Regions from separate parts of the Ruminiclostridium papyrosolvens DSM 2782 genome, predicted to be linked through region 2. Evidence: riboswitches for the same ligand, from Rfam matches in the RefSeq annotation. Region 2 holds a riboswitch; the other holds the start of a gene.
The links. Region 2 has a riboswitch for thiamine pyrophosphate ahead of thiT (energy-coupled thiamine transporter ThiT). Riboswitches for the same ligand answer to the same signal wherever they lie in the genome.

Region 1 (7,449 bases), 130 kb from region 2:
CTGCTGACTTTCTGTCTTCCGTTACATAAGCCAGTCCATTATCAATTGCTTGTTTTATATTGTGAAGCTCTATCTTTTTTCCGTCCTTAACAATCTCTCCGCTGATATTTTTACCGTAAGATTTTCCAAATACACTCATTGCCAGTTCGGTTCTTCCTGATCCCATTAATCCGGCAATACCCACTATTTCACCTTTTTTTACATTTAGGTTTACGTTCTTTATAACCTTTTTGCCTTCAATAGCCGGATCATAAACATTCCAGTTCTTAATTTCGAAATTTATTTTGCCGATTTTAGGTGCTCTTTTAGGGAACCTGTCAACCAGCTGACGTCCAACCATTCCTTTTATTATTCTGTCTTCAGTTAAATCCTCATCCTTTTGGATAGTCTCGATAGTAGCACCATCACGGAGAACAGTGATAGTATCAGCTACCTCCAAAACCTCATTTAGCTTATGTGAAATTATAATGGAACTGATTCCTTCTGCTTTTAACTCAAGTATAAGTTTTAGAAGATTTTCCGAGTCATCTTCGTTCAATGCGGCAGTGGGCTCATCCAATATAAGCAGTTTAACATCCTTAGCAAGGGCTTTTGCAATTTCAACCAACTGTTGTTTACCTACACCAATTTCAGATATAAGTGTATGCGGATCTTCTTTTAGACGAACTTTTTTCAGAAGTTCGGTTGCCTGAATATGTGTCTTGTTCCAGTTAATAAAACCGTATTTTGCCCTTTCATTACGTAAGAATATATTTTCACCTATTGAAAGGTAAGGTTCCAAAGCCAACTCCTGATGGATAATAACAATTCCCATCTTTTCACTATCTTTTATATTACTAAAAATACATTCCTGTCCGTCAAAAATTATATCTCCTGCGTAAGTGCCATGAGGATAAATTCCACTAAGTACATTCATCAATGTGGATTTTCCCGCTCCATTCTCTCCAACAAGTGCGTGGACTTCCCCTTTTCGCACTTTAAAATTAACGTTGTCAAGGGCTCTTACTCCGGGAAAAAGCTTTGTAATATTTCTCATTTCAAGTATAAACTCTGCCATTTCCTCATCTCCCTTACTTTGTATTCGGCTTGCATATATGAAAGCTTATCAAGCCTTGACATATGCAAACCGAACACATTCATGTCCGGTTTGCATAATGTAATTAGTTTGCTTAATTAAATTATCTGCATATTTTTATTAATTATTACTTCAGGTCAGCTTCCTTGTAGTAACCGCTGTCTACAAGAATTTTCTTGTAGTTTTCTTTATCAGCGTATACAGGATCACAGAGGAAGGAAGGAACAATTTTGCTTCCGTTGTTGTAATCCGTTTTATTGTTTACAGAAGCTTCTTTTCCTTGTAATACACTATCTACCATTTCAACAACCTTTGTTGCAAGAGTTCTTGTATCCTTGAATATTGACATTGACTGCTGTCCGTTAATCATTGCCATAACGTTTGGCTTGTCACAGTCCTGTCCGGTAATAATTGGATATGGCTTGTCACTGCTACCGTAACCTGCATTTTTAAGAGATGCAACAATACCGATTGCAAGGCTGTCATTTGGTGACAGAACTGCATCAAGTTTCTTACCACCTGCATAGTTAGCAGTAATCAGATTATCCATTCTTGCCTGTGCTTTTGCAGAATCCCATCCTTGGATTGCGATTTTTGCAAAATCCTTCTGACCGCTTGTTACAACAAGCTTACCGCTATCTATATATGGTTTCAGAATACTATATGCACCGTCGAAGAAGTAATTTGCATTATTATCATCAGGTGATCCGCCGAAAAGTTCAATATTGAATGGTCCTTTTCCATCTTTAAGGCCCAATTTTGTTTCAATATATTGACCTTGGATTACACCAACCTTGAAATTATCAAATGTTGCATAATAGTCTACGTTTGGAGTCTTCATTATAAGTCTGTCATAGGCTATTACTTTTACTCCACTATCTGCTGCTTTTTTCAAAACGTCAGAAAGTGCTGAACCGTCAATAGAAGCAATAACAACAACTTTGCTGCCCTTAACAATCATGTTTTCGATCTGTTGAATCTGAGTGTTTACATCATTGTTAGCATACTGAAGATCAACCTTGTAGCCTTTTGCTTCAAGTTCCTTCTTCATGTTGGCACCATCCTGGTTCCAACGCTGCAATGACTGAGTAGGCATTGCTACACCGATTAATTGTCCGCCGGTAGCTGTATCTGTAGCTTTTGCAGAATCTGTTGATGCTGCTGATGATGAAGATGCGGAAGTATCAGTTGAAGGTGAAGCTCCACATGCTGCAAGCATACCTACTGAAAGAACAACTACTAAAATCAAAGCGATTACCTTTTTCATGTCTTTATTCCTCCTGAAAATATTTTACCCTCCCGACGTATATTAGAAGTAAGCTCCGGGAACAATAAGTATGTCGGTCAAGTTTTATACTGTTATATTAATCTTTCGAGGAATCTAAATAAATGTGATTTTTTTTATAATCCTTTAATTTTTTTAGAATTTTTTTAGTAATTATAGACAAAGATAGTCATAAAATTATTATGTTTACTATAAACTTTGTACAAAAATATTCATTTCCAAAGTAAGTATTAATCAAAAAAGCACAAAAAAATACCCCAAAGCCATTCTTTTAATCGAAGGTTTGAGGTATTCTTTTACGCTTTTTCCACAAATATTTCAAGCATTTTTTCAGCAGATAGTTTTATATCCTTTTGTGCAATTATAGCAGATACAACGGCAATCCCATCTATTCCGGTATTTTTAAGTTGAGCTACATTCTGTTCATTTATTCCGCCTATCCCTACTACAGGAATAGAAACTTCCTTTACAATTTTAATGAGAGTCTCTTTTGACACCGATTTAGCATCAGTTTTAGTGCTTGTTGAGAACAAGGCACCCACTCCGATATAGTCAGCTCCTTCTCTTTGAGCCTCTATAGCCTTCTCGGCACACCCTGCCGATACGCCAAGTATTTTGTCTTTACCTATGATTTTCCGGACAATAGTAGCGGGCAAATCGCTCTGCCCTACATGAACTCCGTCAGCATCTATAGCCAAAGCAATATCAACTCTGTCATTTATAATAAGAGGTACTTTATATTTGTCCGTTATTGCTTTAATATTAAGGGCCGTTTGGTAAAACTCCCGTGAAGAAGCTGTCTTTTCACGTAACTGAACCAAAGTACAACCGCCCATTATTGCCTGCTCTACTGCTTCTTCCAGTGTCTTGGTACTCATCAGCTCACGGTCGGTTACAAGGTAAAGGGTATAATCAACTTTAGTTTTCATTTATTCTTGCCTTCTCTCCAAAAATATTTTCATCCATCTTACTAATGGAATCAATTATTGCAATATGATAGCTTCCCGTACCTTTATGTCCTGCGGCTTCATAGGCGAGCTCTCCTGCTATCCCCATTACTGCCACTCCTGCCACAGCAGCCTTGAAATAATCTCTTTCTGCACCGCAGAAGGAGCCAACCAGGGCAGTAGTCATACAGCCGGTCCCCGTAACATCTGACAACATTTTATGTCCATTTGAGATGGTCACAAGGTTTTTTCCGTCAGAAATTACATCAACGGCTCCGGTTAAGGCTACAATACAACCAAGCTTTACAGCCGCCTTTTTTGCAACGGCTGTGGAGTCATTGGATTCAATATCAGCTTCTGATGCATCAACACCTTTTGTTGTGGCATTAAGTCCTGCAATGTAAGCTATCTCAGATAAATTTCCTCGCAAAACATTTATTTTCACTTCGTCCAGAATAGTTTTTGTGACTTCATTTCTCAACTTTGAGGCCCCTGCACCAACTGGATCAAATATTACGGGAATACCCTTCTCATTTGCTTTTTTACCTGATAAAATCATCGATTCCACAGTTCTTTTGTTTAATGTCCCTATATTTATTACTAGTGCGGAAGAAATTGACGTAATATCCCCAGCCTCATTAATATCATCTGCCATAATGGGAGAAGCCCCTATTGCCAGAATTATATTTGCACAATCATTTACAGTTACATAATTTGTAATATTGTGAATAAGTGGCTTTTTATTTCTGACTTCTGTAATTAAGCTTGTTATTTGTTTTGTATACCCACTCATAGTTAGTCTCCTTTACTATTTCTCGGTTACGAACTCAACCTTTTCACCGGCTAAAATCTTATTTGTAGTTCTCATAGCACACATTTTTCCGCACATAGAGCAGGTATGCTTGTCAGTAGGAGGTGTGCTTTCAAAATATGCTCTTGCCTTATCTTCGTCAATAGCATATGAGAACATATCTTCCCAGTCAATTCGGCGTCTGGCATCGCTCATTTTGTTATCAATTTCACGTGCATTGGGTATCCCCTTAGCAATATCAGCAGCATGAGCAGCTATTTTTGAAGCAACTATTCCTTCTTTTACATCGGAAAGGTCAGGCAATCTTAAATGCTCTGCTGGAGTTACATAACACAAGAAATCTGCACCGTTAGCAGCCGCAATTGCTCCGCCAATTGCCGAAGTAATATGGTCATAACCCGGTGCTATGTCAGTTACCAAAGGCCCCAGTACATAGAAAGGTGCTCCATGACAGAGTCTCTTTTGAATAGTCATATTTGCAGCTATTTCATTTATCGCCATATGTCCCGGCCCCTCAACCATTACCTGAACATCTTTTTCCCATGCACGCTTGGTCAGGTTGCCCAATTCTATAAGTTCACTTAACTGTCCGGCATCTGAGCTGTCATTGATACTGCCGGGCCTCAATGCATCTCCTAAACTTATTGTGACATCATATGCTTTGAGAATTTCAAGAAACTCATCATAATATTCATAAAAAGGATTTTCATTTCCGGTCATCTCCATCCATGCAAAAAGAAGTGAGCCTCCTCTTGAAACAATATTTGTAAGTCTTTTTGAACGTTTGAAGCACTCAACGGCACGTTTATTTATTCCTGCATGAATTGTCATAAAATCCACGCCTTCCATAGCGTGAGCCTCAACTACTTTAAAAAAGTCCGAAGCCTTAATATCCATCAAGTCCTTTTCAAGGTAGCCTATGGCATCATACATGGGAACTGTTCCTATCATTGCAGGAGAGCGCTTAATAAGCTCTTTGCGGAAGGTATTTGTCTTTCCGTAATTACTTAGGTCCATTATGGCTTCAACGCCAAATTTGATTGACATATCAACCTTTTCCATTTCTTTTGTGTAGTCAGGACAATCTCCTGATATACCAAGATTTACATTGATTTTTGTCCTGAGTCCCTGGCCTATTCCCTCCGGACTGAGGGATTTGTGGTTTATATTAGCCGGAATAGCTATTTTACCCTCTCCCACAAGTTCCCTAAGCTTGTTTTCGTCCATTGACTCTTTCTGTGCAACAATCCTCATTTCTTTTGTAATAATACCTTTTTTTGCTGCTTCCATCTGTGTTTTGTAATTCATAGTGACCTCCAATTATTTAATCCGTTTTTATAAACTCCATATAAATGATGTGTGGGACCATGCCCCTTTCCGATTTCCAGGGAATGTTCAATTGCCATTGTGACGTATTCTTTTGCTTTTTCGACTGCTGTTGGAAAAGGCAGTCCCAAGGCAAGGTTTGAGGCTATGGCAGAGGAAAATGTACACCCTGTTCCATGGGTATTTTTTGTCTGAATTCTTTTAGTTGAATATATGTAAAATTCTTTTCCGTCATAAAGTATATCCTCCGCATCTCCCTTCAAATGTCCGCCTTTTATAAGGACACTTCCTGCACCCATGCGGTATATGCTGACAGCTGCCTTTTTCATATCCTCTGAGGTAGTTATCTCCATTCCTGTTATTGCCTCCGCCTCAGGTATGTTAGGAGTAAGCATACCCGCCAGTGGTATCAATCTTTTTATAAAAAACTCCAAAGCATCTTCTTTCATCAGGGCATGCCCGCCTTTTGCAATCATTACAGGGTCGATAACTACGTTTTCAGGCTTATAATTATCCAATTTTTCAGCAACAGCTTCCATACACTCTCTGCCTGACAGCATACCTACTTTTACAGCATCGGGTGTTATGTCTTCAAAAACTGCATCCATCTGTTTTTTAATCATATCAGGTGTTATGTCCTGAATATCAATAACCCGGCACGTATTCTCTGCTACCACCGACACAATAACACTCATTCCATAAACACCATGAGCAGCAAAGGTCTTTAAGTCTGCCTGAACTCCTGCTCCTCCGCTGCAATCAGAACCTGCAACTGTTAGTACTTTTTTCATTAATTGCTACACCTCCTTAATCTGAAAGGGGTATTTGTACCACTTGACCTTTGGAATGGTAAAAACATACAAAAAGATGCCCTCAAACAGGAAAGCACCTTTAACCTATACAATAATTAATCGTATTTGCTTCCCTACACCGGTATTAACCGACAGGTTCCAAGGGTCAGGTTTTACCTTCTCAACCAAAAATTGGTCCCCCCACAAGTCACTGCTATAAACTTTTCCAATAAAAAAACGCTCACCTTTGTAAGGTAAGCGGCATTTATCAAAATCTCTTCTAAAATTTCTGATAATATTTTGCTTCCCTACACCGGTGTTAACCGACAGGTTCCAAGGGTCAGGTTTTACCTTCTCAACCAAAATGGTTCCCCCGCAACTGTTACTATTAAATTTTATCATAATATAATAAATGGGTAAAGATTTAATTTTCCGTTTCAAATTGTAAGAAGTCCCCTGCCAGTTCCAATCCCGTATTATTACCCTTATCTGAAAAAATAATATTACCCTTTTTATCTTGCAAAATAACGTCTACCTGAGATGTTATACTTTCGGTTATATCTATATCCATCATACCGTTTTTCGGAGCCTTTAAAACTCCTCCCCTTGCTACTGAAGCTTTTATTGAAAGTATATTCTTTGAATCTTCCACAACAATTTCAAGAATGTTATTTACATAAGATAGCTTCTTAATTTTAGCTCCGGTATAAGTGGCAAACCTAAAAAAATCATCTCCAAACTTTAAAAATGAAATCAAACCGTCAAAACTTGAGGTCAACCATGGTATGGATGCAATAGAAAACATAAGACAAGTATTTTCCGATTTAAAATGATTGCATTGAAGCCAAATCCAAGACTTTGGAAAAGAAGTTCCCCAGTCCTTTTCAAGATACCCGTAACCTCCGGTAAAATCCGTATCCTTGCCATTGATACATAAAAATCCTTCAATCTCGCAATGTATGTTTACAATTCCGTGATAACATTCCATAAAGGGTATAAAAGAAAAAGGCCCCATAATACCCGGATTAAATATAGTTTTGGGAAACGGAACCACCTCTGTATAACCTATTTTACCTCTTAAATTGAAGCCCTCATCCTTTATATTAATAGAGAAACCATTTCTGTCGAAGTGATTGTCTTTTATGGAAATATGAAAGTCTTTTACAGAATATGAAAAGTCACTGATTGAAAACCTTTTGTAAAGTGTTTTCCCT
Region 2 (7,449 bases):
GATTACAAGAATAATATTTCCAAACGACTTGGCTTCTTCTATTATACCTTTCATCCTGCTTTCAAATTGTCCCCTGAACTGTGTTCCTGCGACAACGCTGGTCATATCCAAAAGGTAAACCTCAGAATTCTGTATTTTTACAGGAACAGTTTTTTCAGCAATCCTTAAAGCCAGTCCTTCTGCAATAGCAGTTTTACCAACACCGGGTTCTCCTATTAACACAGGATTGTTTTTAGTCCTTCTGTTTAAAATCTGAATAACTCTTTCAATCTCACGTGCTCTGCCAATAATCTTATCAATACTTCCTTCTTTAGCCTTATCTATAAGATTCGTACCGTACATTTCAAGGTATTTTTTCTTTTTAACAGTCTTTTTGTCCTGAGCTTTTGTTTTTGTTGAATTTTTGTCCTTATCGTCGCCGTCTTTATCCTGGCCTATGGGTTGAAGACTTTTTGAATTGTTTGCTTCAATATCATCTGGCTTTGGAAACGCCTTATTTAATATACTAAAAAAAGGATTTGCCTGATTAATGTTTTCAGGGTCTACCTGCATCGCTTCCATTATTTCAGACCCGTCCATCTCTTCAAGCATATCTCCTACTTGTTTGCTTATATTATCAAGCTCATATTCTGTCATACCAGTTTGTGACAGTAACTGATCTATTGGCTGTAAATTCTGTTTCTTTGCGCAACTTACACACAAGCCTTCTTGAATTTGCTTCCCGTCTATAATTTTTGTTACAAACACAACTGCAATATTTTTATTACAAATGGAACATTTTATCATTTAATCACCTCTTCTTTTAATTCCAGTATATTCCTTCCAATATATATACTATATTATTTCCATAAATGTCCAAAAAATTTATTATTTATACTGCTCTTTTATCTTTATTAGTTTTTACTAGTATAACACAAGTAGATTTCGAGGTCTAACCGATTTGCTTTTATTTTTTTGATTTTTGTCTTATATAAGTAGTTCATATGCCCAAAGACGAATAAACCTGAATTATAGTCCTAATATCTAATCTATACGACTCTAATTCAGGTTTATTAATGTATAGTTTTAACCATTTCTATTTAAAAATAAGTATGTTTTTAATATTTATTAAGCAAAGAATTTAAATATAGTCGTAATAAATGCTCCGATGATTGCTGATACAGGGATTGTAAATATCCATGCATATACTATATTTCTTGCCAATGCCCACTTTACGGCAGAAAATCTCTTTGAAGCTCCTACACCCATGATAGATGTTGATATAACATGAGTTGTACTTACAGGTGCTCCGAAATGCGTCATTGTTTCAATAACAATTGCCGCTCCTGTTTCTGCTGCAAAACCGCCAATCGGCTGAAGTCTAATCATATTAACACCTATTGTTTTAATGATTTTCCAGCCACCTATTGATGTACCAAGTGCCATTGAAATAGCACATGCAATCATAACCCAAGGCTGAACTCCAGTATGTCCATTATTTAAATTTGCACCTATTAAAGCCAATGTAATTATTCCCATAGACTTTTGAGCATCATTATTTCCGTGAGAATATGCCATAAATGCCGCTGAAACTATTTGTAATTTAGAGAACCATTTATTTACGAACCTTTGTGAAAACGGACGGAGTAGCTTGTATAGAAAAGACATGAACACAAAACCAATTGCAAAACCTATTATCGGTGATGTAATTAATGGTATAACAACCTTATCCAGTATACCTTGCCATTTTACTATGCTTAACCCACCTGAATATGCTATTGACGAACCTACCAGTGCACCTATTAACGCATGTGATGAACTACTTGGTATACCAAAATACCATGTAATCAAATCCCATATAATTGAAGCTATTAAGGTTGCAATAATTACATATTGAACCTTTATCATAGTACTATCAACCAGACCGTTAGTAATGGTATGTGCTACCTTACTGCTCATTAATGCACCTACAAAATTAAGTACTGCAGACATTAATATTGCCTGACGCGGTGACAAAACTCTTGTCGAAACTGAAGTAGCGATAGAATTTGCGGTATCGTGGAATCCGTTAATGAAATCAAATCCTAGTGCCAGTACAACAACAACTACTAATGAAACACTAAGCATTTTTCATAACAACCCCTTCTACTATATTCGCAACATCTTCACAAGCATCTATTGTGTTTTCAAGAAGTTCAAAAATTTCTTTCCACTTTATAACTTCTACTGCGTCATGCTCAGTTATAAACAGGTTTGCCATTGCATCTCTGAAAATAGTATCAGCTTCATCCTCAACATTGTTTACTTCAATTATTTTTTTCTGGAGCTGTTTACTCTTCTTCATATTTTTCATTTCAATCATTACATTTTTAAGCTCGCTTGTTGCTCTGACAATCAACTTTGTCATAGTAACAGCTTCGGGTTTTACAGCCTTTACGTTATACATGCTGAATCTGTGTGCAGCAGTTTCAATATCGTCTGTAATGTTATCCAGTTCTTTTGCTATTGTGAAAATATCTTCACGGTCAATGGGGGTAATAAAAGATTGGTTAAGCTCATTTAGAATTTTATGGACATTACTATCGCATGCATGCTCAGTTCCTTCTATGTTTGAGATTTTTTCATTAACATTAACATAGTTTGTAGTTAAATCCTCAAGAAGTGATGCTGCTTTGCAAATAATCTCACATGTCTCAATAAAATAGTCAAAAAATTTCTCTTCCTTAGATGTAATTCTAAACATTTATTAATTACCTTCTTTCGACAAAATGTAACATTTTTACTATTTAATTATATAGCAATGTAAATTTTTTTACAACAAAGTTAACATAGAATTAACAAACCTTCTTAGTATTTACCAGAGTCCTATATATAATGTATTTTTTATAATTTACTTGTTTTATTATATTATTTTTGATAAACAAGCTTGTACTTTTGGGCAATAATAAAAAAATTTCCAAAGATAAGTACGTTAAAATACTCGTCTTTGGAAATACTTATTTATAACTGAAGCTACTTACTTTTCATAATTTTGCTTAAATACTGCCCTGTATAGGATTCTTTTACTTTTGCCACTTCTTCCGGGGTACCCTGTGCTATAATAATACCTCCTTTGTTACCACCCTCAGGCCCGAGATCAATAATATAGTCAGAAGTTTTTATAACATCAAGGTTGTGTTCAATAACGACTATTGAATTGCCTGTTTCCACCAGCCTGTGAAGAATGTCTATCAGTTTGTGAACATCAGCTACATGAAGTCCTGTTGTAGGCTCATCCAATATATACAGCGTGTTTCCAGTGCTTCTCTTAGACAACTCAGTGGCAAGCTTTACTCTCTGGGCTTCTCCTCCCGACAAAGTTGTAGAAGGCTGACCAACTTTGACATATCCCAATCCTACATCATACAAGGTTTGCAGTTTTCTCTGGATTTTGGGTATATTCTTGAAAAATTCAAGAGCATCTTCTATAGTCATGTTAAGCACATCTGATATGCTTTTACCCTTGTACTTAACCTCAAGAGTCTCTCTGTTATACCTTTTTCCCTTACAAACCTCACAAGGAACATATACGTCAGGTAGAAAATGCATTTCAATTTTTATAATTCCGTCTCCGCTGCAGGCTTCACACCTACCGCCTTTTATATTAAAGCTGAATCTTCCTGTTTTATATCCCTTCATCTTTGCTTCATTTGTAGAAGCGAAAACCTCTCTTATAATATCAAATACCCCTGTATATGTTGCCGGGTTTGATCTTGGTGTTCTTCCTATTGGTGATTGGTCAATACTTATAACCTTATCAATATTTTTCAGACCTTTTATTTTTTCATGATTACCCGGTTTTGCCTTGGATCTGTATAAGTGATTTGCAAGGCTGTTATACAGGATTTCGTTAATCAATGTGCTTTTTCCTGACCCGGAAACCCCCGTAACCGACGTTAATACCCCAAGCGGAATCTTGGCATTAATGTTTTTCAGATTATTCTGTTTTGCCCCTACAATTTCAATCCACTTTCCATTTGGTTTCCTTCTGGTTTCCGGAACTTCTATCTTCTTGCGTCCGCTAAGATATTGCCCTGTCAGAGAATCTTCACATTTTAGTATATCATCCAGAGTACCTTCAGCAACCACATGTCCTCCATGGATTCCTGCTCCGGGACCCATGTCAATGATATGGTCCGCTGCATGCATGGTGTCTTCATCATGTTCTACAACAATCAGCGTATTACCAAGGTTTCTGAGTCTGTTTAAGGTTTTCAGAAGTTTTTCGTTATCTCTTTGATGAAGACCTATACTTGGCTCATCCAGAATATAAAGCACTCCCATCAAGCCGGAGCCAATCTGAGTAGCAAGCCTTATTCTCTGTGCCTCTCCTCCCGATAAAGTTCCAGCCGGTCTTGAAAGTGTGAGATAGTCAAGACCAACGTCAACGAGGAAGCCTATCCTAGCCGCAATCTCTTTCAAAATCTGGTTTGCTATCATCTTATCTCTTTCACTTAGCTCAATGTTATCAAAAAATTCTTTTGTATCAGCAACAGACATAGACGATACTTCGTGAATATTTTTACCTCCGACTGTAACCGCAAGACTTTCAGGTTTTAATCTTGCACCCTTACAATCAGGACAAGGGTTGTCGCTCATGAACTGCTCGTAATACTGCTTCATGCTTTCTGATTGGGTTTCGTGATAACGGCGTTCAATGGAATTAATAACTCCTTCAAATGAAGCCATGTAGGACCCTTTGCCGTATTCTCTTTCGTAATCCACTTTCATTTTCTCGCCTTTAGTACCGTATAGGATGACATCTACTACTTCTCCCTGAAGCTTGTTAAACGGTGTATCCAAATCAAATTTATAATACTTTCCCAGGGCGTTGAATATCATCCTGGTATATGCATCCTCACTCTCAATATTCCATCCCGTAACATTAATGGCACCACTTGTAAGTGACAGGGATCTATCCGGTATAACAAGCTCAGGGTCTACCTTTAAAAGGTTCCCTAATCCGGTACATGTCTGGCATGCTCCAAAGGGATTGTTAAAGGAAAACATCCTTGGTACAAGTTCTTCTATACTGATTCCGCAATCACTGCATGCAAAATTCTGACTGAACAGAAGCTCTTCTTTACCGACTATATCTACTATAACTATACCACCGCTTAAGCGAAGTACTGTTTCCAATGAATCAACAAGTCTTTTCTGTATATCTCCACGCATTACAAGCCTGTCAACAACAATCTCAATGTTGTGCTTTTTGTTTTTATCCAGTTTAATCTCGTCATTTATATCTACTATTTGTCCGTCTACTCTAAGCCTGACAAAACCATCTTTTTTGGCATCCTCTATAAGCTTATGGTATTCCCCTTTTCTGCCTCTTACCACAGGAGCAAGGAGTTGTATTCTCGCTCCTTCTTCAATAGATATAATCTGGTCTACCATCTGGTCAACAGTTTGCTGTGCAATCTCCTTGCCGCACTTTGGGCAATGGGGAATTCCTATCCTTGAATACAAAAGCCTTAGGTAATCGTGAATTTCCGTTACAGTTCCTACGGTTGACCTTGGGTTTCTGCTGGTTGTCTTCTGATCTATTGATATTGCAGGAGACAAACCGTCAATATAGTCTACGTCCGGCTTGTCCATCTGACCCAGAAACTGCCTTGCGTAGGAGGACAGTGATTCAACATACCTTCGCTGACCTTCCGCATAAATAGTATCAAAGGCGAGAGAAGACTTACCTGAACCGCTTAATCCTGTTATAACAACAAATTTATCTCTTGGTATCTCAACATCTACATTTTTTAGATTATGTTCACGTGCACCTTTTATAAAAATATTATCCCTTATCATTTAAAACACCTTTTTCATAAATGTTATATTTTAACTATATATTAATTTTATCCTAAACACTTTTACCGCCTTTACTATTATACCAAATAGCAAAACAAATGCAAACATTTGTTCGATGTTTGCCAATATTTTATAAACCAACGGATAATTTTAAAGGTTGATAGTTGTTTTACTATCTGCTATAATCACTTTTATTAAAAAATTTAAATATTAAAGGGGAGCTGGAAAATAATTCGGCTGAGATAAGTATGTTTTACTTAAAACCCATGTACCTGATCTGGGTAATGCCAGCGTAGGAAATTTATTATGTCATACTCTGCGCTTTCCATCAGGTATGGCATTTTTATATTTTGTTATGGAAAGGACTGGATACCTATTATGAATAAAATGTCTACCAGAGTATTGGTGGAGGCAGGAGTTTTTATAGCTCTTGCACAGATTCTCAGTTTTATTAAATATGAAATGCCCTATGGAGGCTCTGTAACACTGGGAAGCATGGTTCCAATAATTATTTTTGCCATTCGTTGGGGTACAAAGCGTGGTATTCTTGTGGGACTTGTTCACGGTTTTCTGCAATTTGCTCTTGGAACACATTTTTCTTACCATCCCCTTGGCATATTTCTTGACTATATTTTCGCCTTCGGATGTCTTGGCCTTGCCGGAATATTCAAGAAAAATTTATTTTTCATACTTTTAAGTACGTCTTTAGCAATGCTGGGAAGATTTGTGTTTCACTTTCTTTCAGGAATCATTCTTTGGTATACATATGCTCCCAAAGGAATGAACATTTACCTTTATTCTCTTATATACAACGGTCAGTACATGGTGCCTGAGTTAATAATTACATCAGTTATTATATCTGCTTTGTATAAACCCTTACGTAAATATATTGCCAGACAGGGTACTCTTTATAAATATTAATATGCCAAAAAAGATGATTCTTTACCTTGAATCATCTTTTTTTGTTATTTATGTTTAATGTGAGCTACAGTATAATACATATCAATCCGCCGCTGCCCTCATTTATTATTTTCTGCAAGGTTTCCTGAAGTTTAAGCTGTGCATCCTCCGGCATTCTGAACAGCTTGTTCTGCAATCCCTCATTTACCAGTTCATGAAGAGACTTTCCGAATATGTTTGAGTCCCATAACTTGCCGGTATCATTTTCAAACTCTTTTAGCAAATATGATACTAACTCTTCAGATTGCTTTTCAGTTCCAACCAAAGGAGCTATTTCTGTTTCAATATCAGCCCTTATCATATGTATTGTGAGGAACAAACAGAAGTATTCTTTCTCTCTCGTAATATCTTATAATCAAAGGGTTTTGTCAATACTTTGAAATATACTTTCAAATCTACTTCATTTTTTTTATTTGTATTATATACTTCAATCTTTTCCAGTAATGACTCAATTAGTTTATTGTCCAGTCCCTCCTCGTAATTAATTTCCTTTGCAATTACTTTTCTCAGGGTTTCAACTGAATAGGTTATTTCTTTGTTTCTCAATTCATCCTCATCAAGTTCCTTTAACCTCATATTCAGTTTATCAATCTCCTGATTGAACCTATTGTTTCTTCTTTCAAACTCATCGTCTGACAGTCTTCCGTTTATACTTAACTCTAAAAG

Region 1: it holds a riboswitch for thiamine pyrophosphate, as region 2 does, so the genes downstream of both, thiD (bifunctional hydroxymethylpyrimidine kinase/phosphomethylpyrimidine kinase) here and thiT (energy-coupled thiamine transporter ThiT) in region 2, are expected to answer to the same signal.

The regions. Positions count from the first base shown of each region.
Region 1 covers NZ_CP119677.1:3,023,304-3,030,752, forward strand. The annotation lists gene mmsA (multiple monosaccharide ABC transporter ATP-binding protein) at 1-1,057, opposite strand, end outside; gene chvE (multiple monosaccharide ABC transporter substrate-binding protein) at 1,203-2,342, opposite strand; gene thiE (thiamine phosphate synthase) at 2,657-3,289, opposite strand; gene thiM (hydroxyethylthiazole kinase) at 3,279-4,100, opposite strand; gene thiC (phosphomethylpyrimidine synthase ThiC) at 4,116-5,426, opposite strand; gene thiD (bifunctional hydroxymethylpyrimidine kinase/phosphomethylpyrimidine kinase) at 5,423-6,235, opposite strand; TPP riboswitch at 6,349-6,448, opposite strand; TPP riboswitch at 6,523-6,620, opposite strand; gene P0092_RS13525 (tocopherol cyclase family protein) at 6,660-7,449, opposite strand, start outside.
Region 2 covers NZ_CP119677.1:3,157,307-3,164,755, forward strand. The annotation lists gene P0092_RS14150 (ATP-dependent Clp protease ATP-binding subunit) at 1-786, opposite strand, end outside; gene P0092_RS14155 (inorganic phosphate transporter) at 1,108-2,106, opposite strand; gene P0092_RS14160 (DUF47 domain-containing protein) at 2,099-2,722, opposite strand; gene uvrA (excinuclease ABC subunit UvrA) at 2,992-5,823, opposite strand; TPP riboswitch at 6,028-6,140, shown strand; gene thiT (energy-coupled thiamine transporter ThiT) at 6,202-6,744, shown strand; partial or broken gene P0092_RS14175 (sporulation stage IV protein A) at 6,809-7,093, opposite strand; gene P0092_RS14180 (recombinase family protein) at 7,081-7,449, opposite strand, start outside.